3 regions of the Bacillus sp. BC05(2025) genome follow, and region 2 is predicted to be linked to each of the others. Evidence: riboswitches for the same ligand, from Rfam matches in the RefSeq annotation. Region 2 holds a riboswitch; each other region holds the start of a gene.
What was found. Region 2 has a riboswitch for S-adenosylmethionine ahead of ACZ76X_RS27410 (ABC transporter permease). Riboswitches for the same ligand answer to the same signal wherever they lie in the genome.
Positions count from the first base shown of each region.

Region 1: linked by a shared signal. The riboswitch ahead of mtnK (S-methyl-5-thioribose kinase) and the one ahead of ACZ76X_RS27410 (ABC transporter permease) in region 2 are both predicted to bind S-adenosylmethionine.
Region 3: linked by a shared signal. The riboswitch ahead of ACZ76X_RS07355 (YezD family protein) and the one ahead of ACZ76X_RS27410 (ABC transporter permease) in region 2 are both predicted to bind S-adenosylmethionine.

Region 1 covers NZ_JBWYRA010000003.1:346,770-351,141, forward strand. The annotation lists gene ACZ76X_RS12575 (aminotransferase class I/II-fold pyridoxal phosphate-dependent enzyme) at 1-351, opposite strand, end outside; gene ACZ76X_RS12580 (carbon-nitrogen family hydrolase) at 366-1,229, shown strand; SAM riboswitch class I at 1,301-1,443, shown strand; gene mtnK (S-methyl-5-thioribose kinase) at 1,534-2,715, shown strand; gene mtnA (S-methyl-5-thioribose-1-phosphate isomerase) at 2,712-3,773, shown strand; gene ACZ76X_RS12595 (YvrJ family protein) at 3,841-3,978, shown strand; gene ACZ76X_RS12600 (3-hydroxybutyrate dehydrogenase) at 4,033-4,372, opposite strand, start outside.
Region 2 covers NZ_JBWYRA010000016.1:59,394-63,765, forward strand. The annotation lists gene ACZ76X_RS27400 (ABC transporter ATP-binding protein) at 1-562, opposite strand, end outside; gene ACZ76X_RS27405 (ABC transporter permease) at 519-1,523, opposite strand; gene ACZ76X_RS27410 (ABC transporter permease) at 1,541-2,458, opposite strand; SAM riboswitch class I at 2,595-2,700, opposite strand; gene ACZ76X_RS27415 (DUF3951 domain-containing protein) at 2,868-3,083, shown strand; gene ACZ76X_RS27420 (hypothetical protein) at 3,100-3,603, opposite strand; gene ACZ76X_RS27425 (hypothetical protein) at 3,878-4,324, shown strand; gene ACZ76X_RS27430 (multidrug effflux MFS transporter) at 4,358-4,372, opposite strand, start outside.
Region 3 covers NZ_JBWYRA010000002.1:293,647-298,018, forward strand. The annotation lists gene cysC (adenylyl-sulfate kinase) at 1-559, opposite strand, end outside; gene sat (sulfate adenylyltransferase) at 572-1,708, opposite strand; gene ACZ76X_RS07350 (phosphoadenylyl-sulfate reductase) at 1,747-2,451, opposite strand; gene ACZ76X_RS07355 (YezD family protein) at 2,539-2,682, opposite strand; SAM riboswitch class I at 2,755-2,863, opposite strand; gene lysA (diaminopimelate decarboxylase) at 2,981-4,297, opposite strand.

The DNA.
Region 1 (4,372 bases), on a different contig from region 2:
GTTTGTAAAGCAAACTGGTAATTCTACTAATCCAGCCTTTCCGCCAAACAAAATAGCAACTTCTGTTTTTGGATTTACTACTACATCATATTCACGTTGATAGAATGTTGCCACGGCTTCTTTTAAGCTTTCGTGTCCGCGAAATGGCGGATATTTATGATGAATGGTCTTTTCTGCAGCATCTTGTAAAGCTTTTACGATATGCTGCGGTGTTGGTTGATCCGGATTACCTTGACCTAGATTAATAACATCGTGACCAGCTGCTACAACTTTGTTAACTTTTGCAACAAGTGAAGCGAAAAATTGTGTTGGCAATGATGTTACTATCTCAGAAGGTTGAAATGATTTCATACTTTCCACCTCTTTTGAAAGTTGTTACAATTCTAGTGACAAATGATATAATCTTTCCAGTATTTTGTAAAGAAAAAAATAAGAATGGGGCTGACAAAATGAAAGTCGCATGTATTCAAATGGATATTGTCTTTGGAGATGTAGAAAAAAATATTGAGAATGCTAAAAATAAAATAAGTGAAGCGATGAAAGAAAGACCAGATGTTATTGTTTTACCAGAACTATGGACAACAGGATATGATTTAACGAGACTCTCTGAAATTGCAGATAAGGATGGATTAGAAACGAAAGAAAAGCTGAAAGAATGGTCGAAACAATATGGTGTACATATTGTCGGTGGTTCTATAGCGAAGCAAACAGGGCAAGGTGTTACAAATACAATGTATGTGGTAAGTAATAAAGGAGAACTAGTCAATGAATATAGTAAAGTGCATTTATTTCAGCTTATGGATGAACATAAATATTTAATAGCTGGAAATAGTACGGGTGAATTTAAGTTAGATGATGTAGAGTGCGCTGGGACAATTTGTTATGACATTCGTTTTCCGGAATGGATGCGCGTTCATACTGCTAAAGGTGCAAAAGTTTTATTTGTTGTAGCAGAATGGCCATTAGTTCGTTTAGCACATTGGCGTTTACTATTGCAAGCAAGAGCAGTTGAAAATCAATGTTATGTTGTCGCATGTAATAGGGCAGGAAAGGATCCGAATAATGAGTTTGCCGGTCACTCTTTAATTATCGATCCTTGGGGCGAGGTTGTTGTAGAAGCGGATGAAGAAGAATCCATTTTATTTGGGGAGCTTCATTTTGAGAAAATTAAAGAAGTACGTAAAGGAATTCCAGTTTTTGCAGATCGTCGTCCAGAATTATATAAATAAAATGTTGACAAGTGATTTTTATTCTTGGTATAGTCTTCAACATAAAGTTAAAAATTCAAAAAATTATACAACTCTTATCAAGAGCAGGTGGAGGGATTTGGCCCGATGAAGCCCAGCAACCGACCGTAATACCATTGTGAAATGGGGCGTTTATTTACGCCAAAAGGCACGGTGCTAATTCCAGCAGAAAGTAAAACTTTCTGGCAGATAAGAGGGGAGAAGATAAACTTCAAACCTCTTTCTTAGTGGAAAGAGGTTTTTCTACGTCAGAAAAACCTCTGAATGAAAAAAGGGGGAGAAGACGATGGGATATTATTCATTAACTGAAACGACAGCTATACAATATGCGAAAGAAAATGGTTATTTTGAAAAGAAAGCAAATGTAGTTTGTCATGAAATTGGAGATGGAAATTTAAATTACGTGTTCAAATTAGAGGATGGAGAGAAGTCTATTATAATAAAACAAGCACTGCCATATGCAAAAGTAGTTGGTGAGAGCTGGCCATTGTCTATAAAAAGAGCGACGATTGAAAGTAAGGCACTGCAAATTTTTGCGAAGTATGTGCCGGAATACGTGCCGGTCGTGTACAGTCATGATGAAGAGTTAGCCGTAACAGTCATAGAAGACTTATCAAGACTAACAATTACAAGAAGAGGATTAATAGACGGAGAAGAGTACCCACTACTATCTCAGCATATTGGTCGTTTTTTAGCACATGCTTTATTTTATACCTCAGATTTCGGATTAGAGTCAGAAGAGAAAAGGGTATTAGAAGGTGCATTTGTAAACCCGGACCTTTGCAAAATTACAGAAGATTTAGTGTTTACAGATCCGTTTGGTCATTACGATACGAATGATTATGAGCCGGAATTACAACTAGCGGTTGATGAATTGTGGAGTGATAAAACTTTAAAATTAAAAGTAGCACAATATAAATATAAGTTTTTAACGAGAAAAGAAACACTTATTCATGGTGATTTACATACTGGTAGTATTTTTTCATCACCTTCTGAAACGAAAGTGATTGATCCGGAGTTTGCAACATATGGCCCATTTGGATTTGATCTTGGTCAATTCATTGCAAATCTATTATTAAATGCTCTATCTAGAGAGGAAGAACAGAGAAGTGTGCTATTTTTCCATATTGAGAAAACATGGAGCTATTTCGTAGACACTTTTACGAAGTTATGGATTGGAGAAGGTGTAGAAGCATATACGAAAGAGAAACAATGGTTGCCGATTATTTTGCAAAATATTTTTACGGATGTGGTCGGATTTGCTGGATGTGAGCTTATCCGAAGAACAATTGGCTTAGCACATGTAGCTGATTTAGATGAAATAGCAAATAAAGAAAAGAGAATTCAGGCCAAGAAACAAGCGTTATCCTTAGGTAAAGAACTAATAAAATATGAATCTAAGAACGCCGATATTCAACTGTTCCGAACATTATTTCAACAGACAGTTTCTGGAGGGGTAAAAGCATGAGTACAGTTGTTACTATTCCGAGGTCTGTCAGTTGGAAAGGTGATGCCATTGCAGTATTAAATCAAACAAAGTTGCCGCATAGCACAGAATACAAAACATTAACGACGATTGAAGAGGTATGGAAAAGTATTGTCATGCTAGAAGTAAGAGGAGCACCTGCAATTGGAATTGTAGCTGCATTTGGCTTGGCGCTTGCATCAAAAAAATATACTACTTTACATATTGAAGAATTTCAAAAGAAGTTTAATAGAGATTGTAATTATTTAGGGACGTCACGCCCGACAGCGGTCAATTTATTTTGGGCAATCAATCGTATGAGAGAATCTATTCAAGAAATTACTACAATAAAAGAAGCGCAAAAAATATTAGAAGAAGAAGCGCTTCGTATTCAGCAAGAAGATGAAGCGGTATGCCGGAGTATTGGAGAACATGCATTATCATGCTTTAAAGACGGTGATAACATTTTAACGATTTGTAACGCTGGCAGTATCGCAACTGCTAGATATGGTACTGCATTAGCGCCGTTTTATATTGGGAAAGAAAAAGGTGTACGGTTACATGCGTATGCGTGTGAAACGAGACCGGTTTTACAAGGCGGGCGTTTAACGACTTGGGAATTGAAACAGGCAAATATTGATGTAACACTTATTACAGATAATACGGCAGCTCATGCTATTCAAACGAAGGAAATCAACGCGATTATTGTAGGCGCGGACCGAATTGTCGCAAATGGAGATACGGCAAATAAAATCGGAACAATGAATTTAGCTATATTAGCAAAATATTTCGATATTCCGTTCTATGTTGCAGCTCCGCTATCGACATTTGATATTACGAAACAAACAGGCACTGAAATTGTTATTGAAGAAAGAGACGAAACAGAAGTTACGAAAATTTTTGGGAAACAAGTAACGCCAGTTGGAACTACTGTTTATAATCCAGCATTTGATGTAACGCCAAACGAATTAATTACAGGCATTATTACTGAGCGAGGTATTATACGCGGGGATTATAAACGAGAAATTGCATTATTATTTGAAAGACAAGCTAATACATAATAGCTTGTTTTTTTATGCCCAAATGTTTTCTTTTCTCTTATTTATATAATGAAAGGAGGAGAGAAAGATGGAAGAGTGGATCAGGATGGTAGGTAATGTAGGGTTTCCGATTGTTGTAACATTATATTTACTCCACCGTATTGAAAGTAAATTAGATGGGGTAATTGTTGCCATCGAGAAACTCCCTAAACAATTACTAAAGTAGGAAGATCCCTGGGAGAAAAAATAAAGTTTGCTCACAAAGAGCAAACTTTATTTTTTATTGAGCGGTATAACCACCATCAATAACGACAGCTTGACCAGTTATACCTTTCGCTTTTTCGCTCGCTAAAAATATAGCATAATCCGCGATTTCTTGTACTTGTAATAAGCGCTTTTGTGGTACAAGTGGATAAATGATGTCCTCTAAAACATTTTCAAGAGGTACATTTCGCGTTGTAGCTAAATCTTGTAGTTGATTACGTACGAGAGGGGTATCGACATAACCAGGACAAAGAGCGTTAACGGTAATTCCATGAGTAGCGCCTTCTAAAGCGGCAACTTTTGTTAATCCAATTACGCCATGCTTCGCGCTATTGTAGGCGGATTTCCCTGCAAAT
Region 2 (4,372 bases):
TTACATCTAATGCAGTTGTAGGCTCATCTGCAATAACTAGCTTTGGATGACAAGCAAATGCAATCGCTAAACAAATACGCTGCCTCATTCCTCCACTTAATTGATGTGGGTACTGTTCAAAGCGTTTCTCTGCTTCATGTATTCCTAAATCATTTAATAAGTTAATTGCAATTTCTTTTGCCTCTTTTTTCGATTTCTTTTCGTGGTGCAAAATTACTTCTGTAATTTGTCTTCCCACCTTCATCGTCGGATTTAAAGAGGACAGAGGGTCTTGGAAAATAAACGAAATATCTTTTCCACGAATTTGGTTCCACTCTGATTCTTGTAAATTCGTTAATCCTTGAGATTGGAACAAGATACTTCCATCGTCGATATGAATAGATTCTTGATTTAGTCCGATAATAGATTGTGCTGTAACACTTTTCCCTGAACCACTTTCTCCTACAAGTGCAACAATTTCACCTTCGTTAATAGAAAAGGAAACATGTTTCACAATTGCTTGCTTACTATTCTCTTTTTCAACGGCTAACGTTACGTTTTCTAAAGATAAAAGCTGTCCCATGTTTTTTCTCCTTTCGATTCCGTTTTACAATCTTCGGATCAATTGCATCTTGCAAACCATCACCAATTGCATTAAATGCGAACATGATGAGTGCAATCATCAGCGATGGAAAGAATAGTTGCCACCATTCCCCGCTTAATAATGTCCCAAGCGCATCATTTGTCATTGTCCCCCAGCTTGCTGCTGGTGATTGAACACCAAGTCCGATAAAGCTCAAAAATGATTCTGAGAAAATAGCTGCTGGAATTGTAAATGATAAATTTACGATAATAATCCCTGTTAAATTCGGAATGATATGTCCGTATATAATCTTCATATGCGATGTACCTAATCGCTCCGCTGCAATAACAAATTCTCTTTGTTTTAAAGATAAGACTTGCGCCCTAACAAGGCGTGCCATACCAATCCAACCAGTTAATGCGAGAGCGATTATGATTGTAAAAAGCCCCGGCTTCATAATGATCAGTAGTAAAATAACAATTAATAAATATGGAATACCGTATAATACTTCAATCCCTCGTACGATCCACTCATCCATTAACGTTCCAAGGCGATTACGCCCTCTCACATATCCACTAAAACCTCCGATCAGTACACCAAGCCCTATATCAAGAACGGCCGCTACTAATCCAACTACTAATGAAATTTTCCCACCAGCCCAAGTACGCGCCCATATGTCTCTTCCTAAATCATCGGTTCCAAACCAATGCTCGCTATTAGGAGGTAAATTAGTTGCTTCTTTTACTTGTTCACTCGCAGTAAATGATGTTAAACTTTCGCCAATTAACGAGAAAATAATAATGAGTAATAACGTCACTGCCCCTAGAATTGCTATAGGGTTTGATATAAACTTGCGAAATACTTCCTTCTTTCGGCTAATCGTTTGCTGCTCTTTATTTATTGTTAATTCTTTTTTCTCTTCATTCGTTAATAACTGTTTATTAATTTCATAAGCTCCCATTTAAATATCCCCCCTCCTTATGTAATAGAACGAATACGCGGATCAACAATACGATGAATAATATCTGTAACGAAAATACAAAAAATTAATAATGCACTATAGAAAATTGTCGTTCCCATAATGACCGGATAATCCCGGTTAAAAATGCTATCTACAAAATATTTTCCGAGACCAGGAATTGCAAAAATCTTTTCAATAATGAACGTCCCTGTTAAAAGCCCAGCCATTAACGGCCCTATAAATGTAAGCACTGGAACAATCGCATTTCGAAGGGCATGCCTTATAATAATCTTCTTAATTGGTATCCCTTTCGCTCTCGCTAGCTTAATATAATCACTCTGCAGTACTTCGATCATATTAGAGCGAACAAATCTTGTAATTACTGCAATTGGTCCTAACGCTAATGCGAAGGATGGCAATACCGTATGTTCGAATGTGCCCCAAGACGCTACTGGTAAAAGTTCAAATTGAATAGCAAATACTTGTATAAATAGTGGTGCTAAAATAAAACTTGGAATAGAAATACCGAGAATCGCAAGTAAACTCACACTATAGTCAATTACTTTCCCATGATATAGAGCTGCAAATGTACCTGCGGCAATTCCGACTACTAATGAAATAATAAGTGCTTGTAAACCAATAATCGCTGATGGACCAAATCCTGTCGTTATAATTTCTGATACGCCTTGCCCCGTCGATTGAACGGATTCACCAAAATCAAAATGAACTACACCGTCTAAATAAGCAACATATTGATTCCATAACGGTTCATCAAGGTGATATTTCGCTCTCATATTCTGCACAACTTCTGCCGGAAAGATCTTTGCATCTGATGAAAATGGGTCCCCCGGAATAATATGCATAATTAGAAATGTCACTGTCGTAATAACCCATAGCGTGAACACCATAACTGATAATTTTTTAATTACATACACTGCAATAACCCCCTAAACACATATATTTACTTAGTTTTATGAACGTAATTTTTCCATTACTCCCTTTTCTCTTTTTAGAATACAAAAAGCCTTGATCTTAAAAAATAAGATCAAGGCTTAATAAACAAAGGCCCATCACTTATCTTTCAAGACTTGCTTGCTGGAATTAGCACGGTGTTCCTACTACAGAACCCGCTGCTGAGGTGTCATAGGGCCAGTCCCTCTACCTCTCTGGATAAGTAAATTGCTATATTATTATTTGGTTCAAATTGTATATTTCGAATTATAATTCTGAAAAAATGAAAAGTCAATCAAATTGGATATATTTAGAAAAATCAGTTTTTAATACTTTCATTTATCTATGTCGTATTTCGCTTATAATAAAAAAAGATATGAAAGGAGTTATAAGATGGCCCCCTTACTTCTAGCTACTATAGGATTACCCTTAACAATAATTATACTTGTCATCATCGGCTTCTACAAACTCTTCATCAAAAAGAAAAGTATCACCTCTTTTTATACCCCTTTCGATAATATTACTGGGCAAACTATTTCCGAATTTCACGAAGAACAGAAGATATTAGTATCCGAGGATGAGGACGGAGATGGCAAGAAGAAAAAATAACCTTGCACAGGCAAGGTTATTTTTTCGTTTCTGCTTGAAAACGTTTATAGTATGTCGATGCTGTTGCAAAGTTAATTTCTATATCACGAATCAACGATGAATCTTCTTCTTTAGCTAACTTCTGTAATTTTTTCATCGCTTGTTCCGATTCATTCAAGAAACCAACATATACCTCATGTTCTTGCTCTTTCGACTTCGGAACACGAATTTCTTTTCGTATATGATCAATATCTTCTAACATGCTCGTTGTTACCTTTTGCACATCTTCTTTATATGTAGCCTTCGTTATTTCCTTACCGCCTTTTTCCTTTGCCACTTCAAATAGCTGTAACGCGTTATTAATTTCCTTATTCATTTTCATATCATATTTTTCATGTACTGCACGGTATTCTTTCATCTCTTCGGTTTGTTCTGTAGATTGCTCTACCTTTTCTTTCGGTTCTTTCGTATCTTTATTTCCATTACACCCTGCTAGAAGGAGCATACTTCCCATTACAGCAATACCCAAAACCTTCTTCATCTCTTCTTCTCCTTTTATCTACAACTACTACTCATTATAGTTTCTTTTATCTCCACTTGTTATTATACCGAGAACATCCTACTTTTTACACTTAAGACGACATCGTAACATATATACCAACATGTTTGTCACAGTATCGTCACTTTATACAAATAACTTTTGCACTGCTTTACTACATCACCTTACAAAACCGTAAGCACACATAAAGAACAAACCATGCTAGACTTACATATGCATAACGCAAACATATGTAAGTTTTTAAGGAGAATCATCTATGTACAACACAATGCCTTTTATGGGAGAAGATATTCGTGTCCTTATTCGCGAAAAATCACTTCATATCGAAAATACAAAGAGCCTTCGCCGCGTATTAAAAAAGAAACACGCTCCATTTAAGTTAGCCCAATATTTAAAACAACAACATACAAATCAATTTCATACCATGCTAAATATATCAGATAAATCATTAACAATCGAAATCATTGGTCATGTCTACATTGGAAACTTCGCAGATATCTTAAAAGAAATCCCACGTATACCGAAAATTGCTCCTATTATCGTTAAAAAAGCGTATAAAATTACCGACCATACCGATATTATCGACTGCGGGGAAAAAGAAGTCGATAGTAATCGCTGGGTGTGGGATAAACTTGCTGTTTTATATGATACGATCATGAATAATATGTATGAGGTATTTCAAAGAAATGAAAAAAAGAACTGATTCAAATATTCCCTTTGAATCAGTTCTTTTTTGTTAAGCCTCTAAATT
Region 3 (4,372 bases), on a different contig from region 2:
TTTGTTCCGCACATTCTTCAATAGAATATTTGTGCGTTTCTACAATTAATTCCGCTTGTGCTGGCTCTTCATAAGGCGAATCAATACCTGTGAAATCCTTAATATCACCTTTTCTTGCCTTCTTATAAAGTCCTTTCGGATCACGTTTCTCACACTCTTCAATCGGACACTTCACAAAAATTTCAATAAATTCATCTGTCGCTAATAAATCTCTTACTTGTTTGCGGTCTAATCGAAATGGTGAAATAAATGCTGTAAGGACAACTGTTCCTTGATCTACAAATAACTTTGCCACTTCGCCAATACGTCTTATATTTTCCATGCGATTACTTTCAGAAAATCCTAAGTCTTTATTTAAACCGTGACGAATGTTATCCCCATCCAGCACATAATTTCCAATATTCTTTTCAAACAGTTTACGAGCAACCGCATTTGCTACTGTAGATTTACCCGAAGCAGATAAACCAGTAAACCAAATTACAAAACTGTGATGTCCATTCTTCACTCTTCTCTCATCTTTTGAAACCGAAGCTGTATGCCAAGTAATATTCGTATCCATCTCGTTCTCTCCCTATTCTGTTACTACTGCTTTTTTCAAGCCTTTAATTAGCACTTCCACTACTTCTTTACGACTAAATGTACTTGGCGGAACCTCACCGTTTCTTAATAATTCTCTTACTTTCGTACCCGATAAAATGACATGATCTTCTTTTCCGTGCGGGCATGTTTTCGTCGAAGCCATCGCTTCACATTTCGTGCAATAAAAACTATGTTCAAAAAATAGCGGTGTAATCCCTAATTCTTCTACTGTAAAGTTTGTAAAAATTTCTTGCGCTTCATAAGTACCGTAATAATCTCCTACCCCTGCATGATCTCGCCCTACAATAAAGTGGGTACATCCAAAATTCTTTCTGACTAGTGCATGAAATATCGCTTCCCTCGGTCCTGCGTAACGCATCGCTGCAGGAAATACACCTAAAAAGACACGATCTTTCGGATAATAGTTTTGAAGTAACACTTCATAGCTTTCCATTCTTACATCAGCAGGAATATCGTCCGACTTCGTTTCCCCAACGAGCGGATTTAAAAAGAGGCCATCTACAATTTCAAGAGCAGATTTTTGAATATATTCATGGGCACGATGTACAGGATTTCTCGTTTGGAATCCGACTACTGTTTTCCAACCACGTTTTTTAAATTCTTCTCTCGTTTCAATTGGATCTAAATGATAAGAAGGAAATGGATTACTTTCAAAACGTTTCGTAAGAATAATAGCTCCTCCGACGTAAACGTTCGGTCGTTCATATAATTTTTTCACTCCTGGATGAGCCTCATCCGTCGTTTTATACACTAGTAACGCTTCTTTTTCCTTATCAGGCACAAAAATATCTTCTATTTGAATAACACCATATACGTTTCCCCCGTTAACAAGTTTTACTTTCTCTCCAGCTATTAGCCTCTCTGCTACTTCTTCTGTTACTGGTAATGTAATTGGTATACTCCAAACCCTCCCATTAGCTAAACGAAGCGTTTCTACGACCGAATCATAATCTTTCTTCCCTAAAAAACCAGTAAGCGGGCTATATCCTCCTGTTGCTAATAGCTCTAAATCACTTAACGCAATGTTGTCTAGCCCAATTTCTTTTTCAATTTGTGATACATCATATGTCTCGTCTATAAGATTTACTAATTCATTTCTTGTACTCATTTTCTATACCCTCTCTTAGCTTTATTTTCAAATTCATCTTATTGGTAATGTAGACCACATTCAGTTTTCACTTTCCCGGCCCATCTACCATCTCTCGAATCGCCACCCTCACCTACAGGTAACGTACACTTCTCACACCCAATACTTGGATATCCAACATCATGCAGCGGGTTATACGGCAAACTATGTTTGTATACATATCGCCATACCTCTTTCCATGTCCAATGAATGAGCGGACAAACTTTAATAGATTGAAAGCGATGATCTTGATTTATAAACTTTGTATGCTTACGCGTTTCTGATTGTTCCCTCCTTAAGCCCGATATCCACGCTTTTTCCGCTGCTAATGATTTTTCTAACGGTAAAATTTTTCTAATCTTACAACAAAGATTCGGATTACTTTCCCATAATTTCTCACCATGCAACTTCGCTTGTTCATCAAGCGTAAGTTCCGGTTGTTTTTCTATAATATTTAATGAAGGAAATTGCCTCCGCACTTTTTGAATTAATTCATATGTTTCTTGAAAATGAACATTTGTATCTAAAAATACAACTTTAGCAGATGGATTTACTTGGTTTATAAGATGCAGCAATACCATCCCTTCCACTCCGAAGCTACATGCGTATACAATTTCACCTTCATATTCTTTATAAGCCCAACTTAAAACAGATAGCGCGCCTTTCGTTTCATCTTCTTCTGAAAATGAAACATTATTTTCTTCCCACGTTTCATACGTCAACATGTTTTTTCCCCCTGTAAAAGCAAAAAGACGGTTTTAACCTAATCAAAATAGGTTAAAACCGCCTCTAGTTTTTCTAGTCAGCGCTTTTTACTTTAAACGTACCTTTTCACTTTTCTCTAATTGAATGACTTTTCCATCTTGCACAACAATTGTAATTGAACCATATTTCATATCAGCAAGCATCGCTTCAATTTTCTCAGATACTTCCTCAAAATGTTCCCGTACACTCACGCGAACAGCCCCCCTTTTTATTCATAAAAAAAATCTTTCCCATTTCGAAAAGACTGTTCGGTAATATATTTTACCTTATCTTTCAAAATGGATTCCATTTTGCTGGATTTAGCACCTTGCTTTCTATAAGCAGGTTGCCGAGCTTCGTCGGGCCAGTTCCCTCCGCTTCTCTTGATAAGCTTTGTATTTGTATTTTATCACAATTCTGATTTTTTTCAATCCTAGTTTTCCGATATATTTTAATTATTTTATTTTATAAAAAAGGAATTGTCCCTCCGAACAACTCCTTTTTCCTCATTTAAACAAGTTCTTTAATACGTATGCGATCGTTCCCAATAATATTTTCATATGTTTCGCGCTCTACAACAATTTGTGACGTACCACCTTTTGCGAAGACGACAGCTGGTCTACGAATCCGATTATAATTATTCGCCATCGAGTACCCGTATGCCCCTGTACAAGAAATTGCTAGTAAATCCGCAGAGGCAACTTTCGGTAGATTAATATCCCAAATTAACATATCTCCACTCTCACAGCATTTTCCTGCAATCGAAACAACTTCCTCATTCTCATCGTTCCCTCGATTTGCTAACATCGCTTCATAACGAGCGTTATATAGAGCAGGCCTTAAATTATCAGTCATCCCACCATCGACTGATACATATTTCCGAATACCAGGAATGTCTTTCACAGATCCAACTGTATAAAGGGTCGTTCCAGCATCACCTACAATACTACGGCCTGGTTCAACCCATATTTCTGGCAAGGGATAATTACATACTGTAAATTGCTCTCTCACTGCACTTGTTACAGCTCGCACATACGTCTCAAGAGTTAATGGCGTATCTGACTCTGTGTAGCGTATTCCGAATCCTCCGCCCACATTTAGCACTTTTACTACATAATTTGTTCGCTCTCTCACTTTTTCTAAAAATTGATGAAGAACTTCAATCGCTCGCACAAAGCCGGCTGTTTCAAATATTTGTGATCCGATATGTGAATGAATTCCTAACACGTTATAATTTGATTTTTGTAAAGCAAGCTCAATTGCTTGCATCGCTTGACCATTTGACACGCCAAATCCAAATTTCGAATCATCTTGACCTGTTGTAATATATTCATGTGTGTGCGCCTCTACCCCAGGCGTTACACGAATTAATATGTTCACAAATTTCCCATGTTGCACTGCTAAATCATGCAAAATTTCTAATTCTAAGAAGTTATCTACGACAAAACAACCAATATTCGCCTGAAGAGCCATCACAATTTCTTCATCTGTTTTGTTATTGCCGTGAAAATGAATGCGCGATGCCGGAAATCCTGCTTGTAGTGCAGTATATAATTCCCCTCCAGAAACAACATCTAATGACATATTCTCTTCACGAGCTACTCGGCACATCTCCATGCACAAGAACGCCTTGCTTGCATATGCTACTTGATAAGAGAAACCACTTTCTTTAAAAGCACGATGAAACGCGCGGCACTTTCCTCGAATTGACTCTTCATCGTATACATAAAGTGGTGTTCCATATTGTTTTGCTAGCTGCGTCGTATCGCACCCTCCAATTTCTAAGTGTCCTTGCCCATTGATTCGGCTTGTGCCGTGTAAATACATTTGAATTCCTCCCTTATTTCCTCTAAAACTCATAACCCCAATCTTCTATTCATTGCAGCACGCTTTTAGATAGAC